2 regions of the Streptomyces sp. NBC_00271 genome follow, and region 1 is predicted to be linked to the other one. Evidence: riboswitches for the same ligand, from Rfam matches in the RefSeq annotation. Region 1 holds a riboswitch; the other holds the start of a gene.

Region 1 (5,016 bases):
CCAGCCCTGGTCGGTACTCGAGGTGGACGCGTGGCCCTACTCCTGGCCGCGGCCCGTGGTGCGCCGCGAACGGGTCACGCTCACCGGCCAGTTGAGCAACTCCAGGGACATCCTGGTCCGGGACGTCCGGGCGCCGGGGCTGCGGGCCGGCGACCGGGTGGTGTTCTCCCTCGCGGGTGCCTACACCTCGTCCGTGCCCCACCGGGCGTTCGCCAGGTTGCCCGAGCCCGGCTTCCACTTCGTGGACCCGGGCACCGACGGCTACCAGTCCCGATAGCACCACGAGGAGCGGCATGACAGACGAACCGAACCGTTGGACGACGACCGATGCCACGACCGACTTCACGCACGGCATCACCGACGCCGTCGTCGACAGCCTGCGGGGCACGACCGATCCGCGGCTGCGTGAACTGCTCGGCGCGCTCACCCGTCATCTGCACGACTTCGTGCGCGAGACGGAGCCGACGATGGCGGAATGGGAACGCGCGATCGGATTCCTGACCGCGACCGGGCAACAGTGCACCGACACCCGTCAGGAGTTCATCCTGCTGTCGGACGTGCTCGGTGTCTCCATGCTCGTGGAGACGCTGGGCGGTCACCGCGACCCGGGTGCCACCGAGTCGACGGTCCTGGGCCCGTTCCACCTGACCAGATCGCCGATCCGCGCACTCGGCGCGAACATCGACCTGGTGGGCAGGGGCGAGCCGTGCGTGGTCAGCGGCCGGGTACTGGGCAAGGGCGGCACCCCGCTGCCGGGCGCGGTCCTCGACGTGTGGCAGGCCGACTCCGAGGGCTACTACGACGTACAGCAGCCGGACGTCCAGCCGGCCGGCAACGGGCGGGGACTGTTCACGACCGACGCCGAGGGCCGCTTCTGGTTCCGCACCTGCGTACCGAGCCCGTACCCGATCCCCACCGACGGGCCGATCGGCGAACTGCTGCGCGCCACGGCCCGGCACCCCTACCGCCCCGCCCACATCCACTTCATCGCCTCGGCCGAGGGCCACGCCCCGGTCACCACGCACATCTTCGTCGCGGGCAGCGACTACCTGGACTCCGACGCGGTGTTCGCGGTCAAGAAGAGCCTGGTACAGGACTTCACGGAGACCGACGACCCGTCCCTGGCGCGGGAGTTCGGCGTCCCGAACCCCTTCCGCCACGCCCGCTTCGACCTCGTACTCGAACCGGAATGAGCACCATGACCGACAGGAACACCCCGCTCGACTTCTCGTACGAGACCCAGCCCGCGCGGATCGTCTTCCGGCCCGGCGCCGCCGTCTCCGCGACCCCCGACGAGGCCGCCAGGCTCGGGCTGCGCAGGGTGCTGGTGGTCTGCGGCAGCAGGGGCGAGGGCACGGCACGCGCGGTCGCGGACGCCCTGGGCGAGGCCTGCGCGGGGCTGCACGCCGAGGCCCGGATGCACGTACCCGTCGAGCTGGCCGACCGGGCCGTCGAGGCGGCGCGCGCGGCCGGCGCCGACGGGTGCGTCGCCGTCGGCGGCGGCTCGGCGATCGGCCTGGGCAAGGCGATCGCGCTGCGCACCGGCCTGCCCCTGATCGCCGTGCCCTCCACCTACTCCGGCTCCGAGATGACCCCGGTCTGGGGACTCACCGAGCACGGCGCCAAGCGCACCGGACGCGACCCCGCCGTCCAGCCCCGCAGCGTCGTCTACGACCCCGAACTCACCCTCTCGCTCCCCGTCCCCCTCACCGTCACCAGCGGCGTCAACGCGCTCGCCCACGCCGTCGAGGCCCTCTACGCGCCCGACGCCTCGCCCCTCGTCTCGCTCATGGCCGAGGAGGGCGTACGGGCGATGACGCGGGCCCTACCGCTGGTGGCCGCAGCCCCCGGCGACCTCGACGCGCGAGGCCGGGCCCTGTACGGTGCCTGGCTCTGCGGCGCCTGTCTGGGCGCCACCACCATGGGCCTGCACCACAAGCTGTGCCACGTCCTCGGCGGGACCTTCGGCCTGCCGCACGCCGAGACGCACACGGTGGTCCTCCCGTACGCCCTCGCCTACAACGCGCCCGCCGCACCCCGGGCCGTCGCGGCGCTCTCGCGCGCCCTGGGCGGCGCCGACGACGTCCCCCATGCCCTGTGGGCCCTGGCCGCAAGCCTCGGCGCCCCCCGGAGCCTCGCCGAACTCGGCCTCAAGGAGACCGACCTGGCGGTGGCCGCCGAGCAGGCCGCCGGGCAGCCGTACCCGAACCCGCGCGAGGTCACCGTGGACGGTGTACTGGCGCTGCTGACGGCGGCGTACGAGGGCAGGGAGCCGAGCGTCCACGCGTAGCCACGGGCCCGTACGGTCCCGCGCGGACCCCTCCCCCTGGGGCAGACCGCGCCCGCCGGGCTATCCTGACCGCCGAACCGGACACGGGGTGCCCCGCACGAGGGCTGAGATCACACCCGTCGAACCTGAACCAGTTAGGACTGGCGGAGGGATGTCTCATGTCGTTGCCGTATGCCCGTAACGCTCGCGGTGAGGTGGCCGTCGGAGGCCCGCAGGGCGTATTCGACGGGCGGATGCCCACCGCCCCGGGGGATCTGCACGTCGAGGCGCGCGGAATCGCCCCGGTCCCGGAGGACCACCGCTACGGCGGCCCCGGCCGCCTGTTCACCGTGTGGTTCGCCCCCAACCTGACCATGACCGGCGTGTTCACCGGCACCGTCGGCATCGCGCTCGGCCTGGACTTCTCCACCGCGCTCGTCGCCGTCGTGCTGGGCACCCTCCTGGGGGCGGTACCGACCGCGTACCTCGGCACCTGGGGGAGCCAGACCGGCGCCGGACAGCTGCCGCTCGCCCGCCTCGCGTTCGGCCGGGCCGTGGTCGTCCCCGGGGCCCTGCAGTGGCTGTCGTCCATCGCCTGGGACGCGCTGATCGGCCTCTTCGGCGGGGACGCGCTGGCCCAGCTGTGCGGCTGGCCGTTCTGGCTGGGCGTGCTCGTCATGATGGCGGCGCAGGGGGCGCTCGGCGTCCTCGGCTACGAGGTGATCCACCGGCTCCAGACCGTGATGACCTTCGCTCTCGCCGCCGCGTTCGTGGCCCTGACCGTGAAACTCCTGAGCGGTGCCCACACCACCCCCGCCGCCACCGCGCACGGCGCCGACCGGGCCGGGGCCTTCGTCCTGACCTGCACGATCGCGCTCAGCCTCGCGCTGTCGTGGGCGCCGTACGCGAGCGACTTCAGCCGCTATCTGCCGCGCACGGCATCCCGCCCGCGCATGTTCTGGTACACCCTGGCGGGCATCAGCGTGTCCTTCGTGGCCGTCCAGGCCCTCGGACTGTGGGGCGCGGCCGTCTTCACCGACCAGACCGCCCGCGGCGTCGACACCCTGCTCGGCGGCGGCGCCCTCGGCGCGTTCGGCCTGCTCGCCGTGGCGCTCGCCGCGCTGAGCAGCAACGCCATGAACGACTACAGCGGCTCGCTCGCCCTGCAGACCATGGGCGTACGGCTGCCGCGCCCGGCCGCCGCCGCGCTGGCCGCCGTCCTCGGCTTCCCGCTCGTGCTGTGGATGCACGCCGCCGACACCACGGCCCGCTTCCAGAACGTCCTGCTGTTCGTCGGCTACTGGATTCCCGGGTTCGTCGCGATCGTCGCCGTCGACTGGCTCGCCCGGGCCAGGGCCCGCGGCGGCGCACCCGTCGACCTGGCCGCCGAGAGCGCCCGCCCGTATCCGTGGTGGCCCGCGCTCGTGGCGTTCGCCGCCGCGTTCGCCGCCGCGGTGCCGTTCATGAGCACCAGCCTGTACGTCGGCCCGGTCGCGCACGCCCTGCACGGCGCCGACACCGCCTACGGCGTGGCGTTCCTCGCGGCCCTGCTGGTCTACGCCCCGCTGCGCCTGCGCCGCTGACCCCGCCCCCCCTCTCACCCCCTTCGTACGGAGTGACACCCACCATGTCCGCGAACACGCCGACCACCCCGCCCCGTGTCCTGACCATCGCCGGATCGGACTCCGGGGGCGGCGCCGGCATCCAGGCCGACCTGAAGACCATGCTCGCGCTGGGCGCGCACGGGATGAGCGTGCTCACCGCCGTCACCGCGCAGAACTCCCTCGGCGTACAGGGAGCCTGGGAGCTTCCCGCCGAGGCGGTGCGCGCCCAGTACCGCAGCGTCGTGGACGACATCGGTGTGCAGGCCGTGAAGACCGGCATGCTCGCCTCGCCCCTGCTCGTCGAGACCGTCGCCGAACTGCTCTCGGACGTCGGCGCGCCCGTGGTGGTGGACCCGGTGAGCGTCTCCAAGCACGGCGACCGCCTGCTGGCGGACGACGCGCTGGACGCCGTACGGACCGCCCTGCTGCCGCTGGCGACGGTGGCCACCCCGAATCTCGACGAGACCGCCGAGCTGACCGGGATCAAGGCCACCGGGGAGCGTGACATGTGCCGGGCCGCGGAACAGCTGCTGTCGTACGGGCCCCTCTGGGTCCTGGTGAAGGGCGGCCACCTGCCCGGCGAGGCCGTCGACCTGCTGACCGACGGCACCGAACAACACTGGTTCCGGGCCCCGCGCCACGACAACCGCCATACGCACGGCACCGGTTGCACCCTGGCCTCGGCCATCGCGGTGGGGCTGGCGCAGGGGCGGGCGGTGCCGGAGGCGGTGCGGCTGGCGAAGGAGTACGTCACCGGCGCGATCGCCGCGGGATTCGCCCTGGGCGCGGGCCTCGGACCGGTCGACCACGGCTGGCGGACGCGCGCCTGAACGCCGCGGATCCGTCGGCATGGCGGACGAGGCCGTCGTCCGCGGCGACCGAAGGGGAACCCGGACGTCAGCCGGTCGGCGTGATCGTTGTCTTCAGGAAGTCCGCCAGGGGCGTGGTGGGTCGGCCGAGCAGGCGGCCCAGCGTGGGGTCGACCGGCGTGAACTGTCCCTGTCGGCTCGCGGCGAACAGGCCGAGGAGCAGGTCGGCGCCGGCCTCGGGCAGACCGCGGGCGAGCAGGCTCGCGCGGTAGTCGGCGTCGGAGACGACCACCCGGCGGACTTCGCGGCCCGTGAGCCGCGTGGCGATCGCCGC
Region 2 (5,016 bases), 6.0 Mb from region 1:
GCTTGCGGGCGTCCGTGCAGAGGTAGACGCGGGCGTCGGCGAGGCGGGTGCGGGCGGCGTTCTCGGGCATGCGTGTGTCCCCCGTGGTGCGGGTGCGTACGGATGTCGTACGCACCCTACGGACGTGGTGCGGTGCGTACGGACCGCGGCGGCCGGGGTGGTCCGGGGCCGGCCGTGGTCCGTACGCCGGACGGTCGTTCGAATCAGACGGCGAGCGCCTGGGCGCGGCGCTTCACCTCCGTGCCGCGATTCTCGCTCAGAGCCTGCGCGGGGGTGCCGGGCAGGCTCGGGTCGGGGGTGAAGAGCCACTCGAGCATCTCTTCGTCGGAGAAGCCGTCGTCCCGCAGGAGCGTCAAGGTGCCGGTCAGGCCCTTGACGACCTTCTGCTCGTTCCCGTCGATGAAGGCGGCGGGGACGTGCAGCGCGCGGTTCTCACCACGGCGTACGGCGATCAGCTGGCCCTCCTTGACCAACTGCCGGACGCGGGTCACCTCGACGCCGAGCTGTTCGGCGATGTCGGGGAGGGTGAGCCAGGCGGGGACGAGAGCATCGATCTTTGCGTCAATCTCGGTCACGGGACAAGCCTGCCATCCCGGACTGACACTCGGTACCCGGGCGCCCCCCGGACCGCCGCCGTCCGGGCGACGGAAACCGGGGGGTCATGCCGTGGCGTCCTTCAGGGGGCGGGACGGGTCGGCCAGGACGTCCGGGTTCATGGGCATGCCCGCCTCGATCAGGCGGCGGCCCTGGGCCAGGTCACGGGGACGCCCCACGGCCAGCAGGGCGACGAGGCGGCTCTCGCGGAGCCAGCACACCGTCCAGGCCGCGCCCGACGGGTCGCCCCGCCAGACGGTCGTATCGGCGGGGGCGTGATGGCCGACGTACTGGACGAAGCGGCCGAACTGCTCGGACCAGAAGTACGGGACCGGGTCGTACGCCGCCGGGGCCTCGCCGATGATGTTCGCCGCGACCGTGCGCGGCGCCTGGAGGGCGTTGTCCCAGTGGTGGACGAGGAGGCGCTCCTCGTAGCGGCCCGACGGGAAGGAGGCGCAGTCGCCGACCGCGTAGATGTCCGGGACGGAGGTGCGCAGGTGGTTGTCGGCGACCACTTCGCGGTGGGCGCCGAGCTCGATGCCGGAGCCGGCCAGCCAGGCGGTGGCGGGGCGCGCGCCGATGCCGACGACCACGGCGCCCGCCGGCACCCGCGTGCCGTCGTCGAGGACCACCGCGCCGGGCTCGACGCGCTCCACGCGCGCGTGGGTGCGCAGCGACGCGCCGCTGTCCGCGTACCAGCCGGTCATCGGCGCGGCCACCTCCGCGGGCAGCGCGCCGGCCAGTGGCCGGTCGGCGGCCTCGACCACCGTGACCGCGCACCCGGCCTCACGTGCCGCCGTCGCGAACTCCGCACCGATCCAGCCCGCCCCGACGACCACGATGTCGTGCTGCTGGGCGAGCACGGGGCGCAGCCGCTCGGCGTCGTCCAGGGTCCGCAGCAGATGGACGCCGGGGACGCCCTCCGAGCCCGGCAGCTGAATCGGTTCCGCGCCGGTCGCGAGGACCAGGACGTCGTAGGGCACCGGTCCCGCCTCGGTGTCCAGCTCGTGGTCCGCGGGGCGCAGGCCCAGCGCCTCGCAGCCGAGCCGCAGTTCGATGTCCAGCGCCTCGAAGTCGATGTCGAAGGCGGAGCCCTCGGCCTTGCCGAGCAGCACCGCCTTGGACAGGGGTGGCCGGTCGTACGGCTGGTGCGGCTCGGCGCCGATCAGCGTCACATCCCCGGTGAATCCCTGTTCCCGCAGGGCGACCGCCGTCTGTACGCCGGCCATGCCCGCGCCCACGATGACGACCCGCCGTGCCGCACGCCCCTGCGCCCGCACCTGTGCCCGCGTCTGCTCGCTCACCTGATCACCATAGACAACTGACAATCTGTCAGTCAGGGGACGTGCGCAGTGACCTGTTCCACAACGCTCGTACCGCTCCCGTCCTGGGACTCCCACTCCCAGGTCTCCTCCAGGCGCAACCGTCCGTCGGGCAGCTCCACGACCACGGACACGCAGTGGCCCGACGAGGTGCTGCCGTCGTGCTTCAGCTGCACGTACCGGAAGTCGAGGCGGTCGCCCTCCCGCGTCCCCACGAGGTGACCGCGTACGACGTCCCCGCCCGCGTACTCGGCCCAGATCTCGCCGTCCTTCTCGTGGTACGTGAACCGGGTGCGCGTGCCGACCTGCCCGGGGGCCTGGTCGGCGACCGGGGCGAGGACGAGGCCGTCGAGCGTACGGGCCATGGACGGAGGCTCCCTTACTGAGACATACGGCAGCGGGCTAGGGTGGCCAATGTGCTGCATCTCCCGGGGGCGACCCCCGGACACCCGGCACAAAAGACTACTCGCGGGAGCCTGGACGCACCGGGCTGAGAGGGAGGCTGGCGGCCTCCGACCGTACGAACCTGATCCGGGTCATGCCGGCGAAGGGAGGGGCTGGACACCTATGTCGCCTACGCGTACACCTGCACGTTCCTCGGATGCGCCGGCATCGGACGCACGTGCGTCGGACGTCCTCGTCATCGGGGGCGGGATCATCGGTCTGGTGACCGCCTGGCGGGCCGCGCAGCGCGGGTTCACCGTCGCGGTCGTGGACCCCGAGCCGGGCGGCGGGGCGGCGCGGGTGGCCGCCGGGATGCTCGCCGCCGTCACCGAGCTGCACTACGGCGAGCAGACCCTGCTGGGCCTGAACCTCGCCTCCGCGCGCCGCTATCCCGACTTCGCCGCCGAACTCACCGAGGCGAGCGGCCAGGACCTCGGCTACCGCCGGTGCGGCACGCTGGCCGTCGCGCTGGACGCCGACGACCGGGCTCACCTGCGCGAACTGCACGCCTTGCAACACCGCTCGGGGCTCGAATCGGAGTGGCTCAGCGGCCGGGAGTGCCGCCGTCTGGAGCCCATGCTCGCGCCGGGCGTGCGCGGCGGGCTGCGGGTCGACGGCGACCACCAGATCGACCCGCGCCGGCTCGCGAAGGCCCTGGTCACGGCGTGCGAGCGGGCCGGAGTGGAGTTCCACCGGACGTGGGCGGAGCGCTTGACCGTCGTACGGGACCGGGCCACCGGGGTCGTCACGACGGGCGGTGAACAGCTGGCGGCGGGGCAGGTGGTGCTCGCCGCCGGGAGCCTCAGCGGGAAGCTCCCGGGCGTGCCCGCCGACGTACTGCCGCCCGTACGGCCCGTGAAGGGTCAGGTGCTGCGGCTGACCGTGCCGAAGCGGTACGCACCGTTCCTGAGCCGGACCGTGCGGGCCGTGGTCCGCGGCAGCCAGGTCTATCTGGTGCCGCGGGAGAACGGTGAGCTCGTCGTGGGCGCCACCAGCGAGGAGCTGGGCTGGGACACCACGGTGACCGCGGGCGGGGTCTACGAGCTGCTGCGCGACGCCCACGAGCTGGTGCCCGGGATCACCGAGCTGCCGCTCACCGAGACGCGCGCGGGCCTGCGGCCCGGGTCGCCCGACAACGCGCCGCTGCTCGGCCCGACCGCGCTCGACGGGCTGCTGCTGGCCACCGGGCACTACCGCAACGGCGTCCTGCTCACGCCCGTCACCGGGGACGCCATGGCGCACGTCCTGACCACCGGCGAGCTCCCGGAAGTGGCCCGCCCCTTCACCCCCGGGCGCTTCAGCACCGCACTCACGGAGCAGACCGTATGAACATCTTCGTCAACGGAGAGCGACGGCTCGTCGCCGCCGACACGGCCCTCGACACGCTCGTCGCCACCCTCACCGTCGCGCCCTCCGGCGTCGCCGCCGCGCTCAACGAAACCGTCGTCCCGCGCACGCAGTGGTCGTCCACGGCCCTGTCCGAGGGAGACCGCGTCGAAGTCCTCACCGCAGTCCAAGGAGGCTGAACCATGGCCGACGATCCGTTTGTCCTCGGAGGTACGTCCTTCTCGTCCCGGCTGATCATGGGTACGGGGGGTGCGCCCAGCCTCGACGTCCTGGAGCGGTCGCTCGTGGCGTCCGGCACGGAGCTGACGACGGTCGCGATGCGGCGGGTGAATCCCGCGGCGCACGGCTCGGTGCTGTCCGTGCTCGACAAGCTGGGCATCCGGGTGCTGCCGAACACGGCGGGGTGTTTCACCGCGGGCGAGGCCGTGCTGACCGCGCGGCTCGCGCGGGAGGCGCTCGGTACGGAGCTGATCAAGCTGGAGGTCATCGCCGACGAGCGGACCCTGCTGCCGGATCCGATCGAATTGCTGGACGCCGCCGAGACGCTGGTCGACGACGGGTTCACCGTGCTGCCGTACACCAACGACGATCCTGTGCTCGCGCGGAAGCTGGAGGACGTGGGGTGCGCGGCGGTCATGCCGCTCGGGTCGCCCATCGGGTCCGGTCTCGGTATCCGCAACCCGCACAACTTCCAGCTGATCGTGGAGCACGCGCGTGTGCCGGTGATTTTGGACGCGGGGGCCGGTACGGCGTCGGATGCGGCGTTCGCGATGGAGCTGGGGTGTGCGGGCGTCATGCTGGCGTCGGCCGTGACCCGGGCGCAGGAGCCGGTGCTGATGGCCGAGGGCATGAAGCACGCGGTGGAAGCCGGGCGGCTCGCCTGGCGTGCGGGGCGGATTCCTCGGCGGCACTTCGCCTCCGCGTCGTCTCCTGCGGAGGGGCTGGCGCGGTTGGATCCTGAGCGGCCTGCTTTCTAGGCACCCGGCGCCTGTGTTTTTTCTCCCGCCCGCGCACCGCCCGTTTCCAGTCGGCTGGAAAGTGTGCGTCGCCTGTGGGGGTGGGGCGCCGTTGGCGGCTGGGGGGTGGCGGGGCAGGGTGCCTTACATGCGCTGTGCACGGCATGCGGACCGGATCGATCAAGCGTGCGAGATCCGTCACAGGTCGGCTGCAGTCCCGCTCCGGAATTGGCCGGAAGGGTGGGGGTGACAGTGGCGGCTCGTAGACTCGCCTGCGTGGATACGACCCTTCAGGACCCGCTTGTCGGGCAAGTGCTCGACGGCCGCTACCGCGTCGACGCACGCATCGCGGT

What was found. Region 1 has a riboswitch for thiamine pyrophosphate ahead of OG798_RS44750 (purine-cytosine permease family protein). Riboswitches for the same ligand answer to the same signal wherever they lie in the genome.
Region 2: another riboswitch for thiamine pyrophosphate. It lies ahead of thiO (glycine oxidase ThiO); the one in region 1 lies ahead of OG798_RS44750 (purine-cytosine permease family protein).

Annotation. Positions count from the first base shown of each region.
Region 1 covers NZ_CP108070.1:9,829,683-9,834,698, forward strand. Annotated here, with positions in the region: gene OG798_RS44735 (alanine racemase) at 1-277, shown strand, start outside; gene OG798_RS44740 (intradiol ring-cleavage dioxygenase) at 294-1,193, shown strand; gene OG798_RS44745 (maleylacetate reductase) at 1,199-2,290, shown strand; TPP riboswitch at 2,365-2,459, shown strand; gene OG798_RS44750 (purine-cytosine permease family protein) at 2,449-3,852, shown strand; gene thiD (bifunctional hydroxymethylpyrimidine kinase/phosphomethylpyrimidine kinase) at 3,897-4,703, shown strand; gene OG798_RS44760 (NAD(P)H-binding protein) at 4,771-5,016, opposite strand, start outside.
Region 2 covers NZ_CP108070.1:3,779,744-3,784,759, forward strand. Annotated here, with positions in the region: gene thiE (thiamine phosphate synthase) at 1-70, opposite strand, end outside; gene OG798_RS17600 (Rv2175c family DNA-binding protein) at 204-575, opposite strand; gene OG798_RS17605 (NAD(P)/FAD-dependent oxidoreductase) at 660-1,898, opposite strand; gene OG798_RS17610 (hypothetical protein) at 1,931-2,281, opposite strand; TPP riboswitch at 2,375-2,486, shown strand; gene thiO (glycine oxidase ThiO) at 2,484-3,689, shown strand; gene thiS (sulfur carrier protein ThiS) at 3,686-3,886, shown strand; gene OG798_RS17625 (thiazole synthase) at 3,890-4,684, shown strand; gene pknB (Stk1 family PASTA domain-containing Ser/Thr kinase) at 4,940-5,016, shown strand, end outside.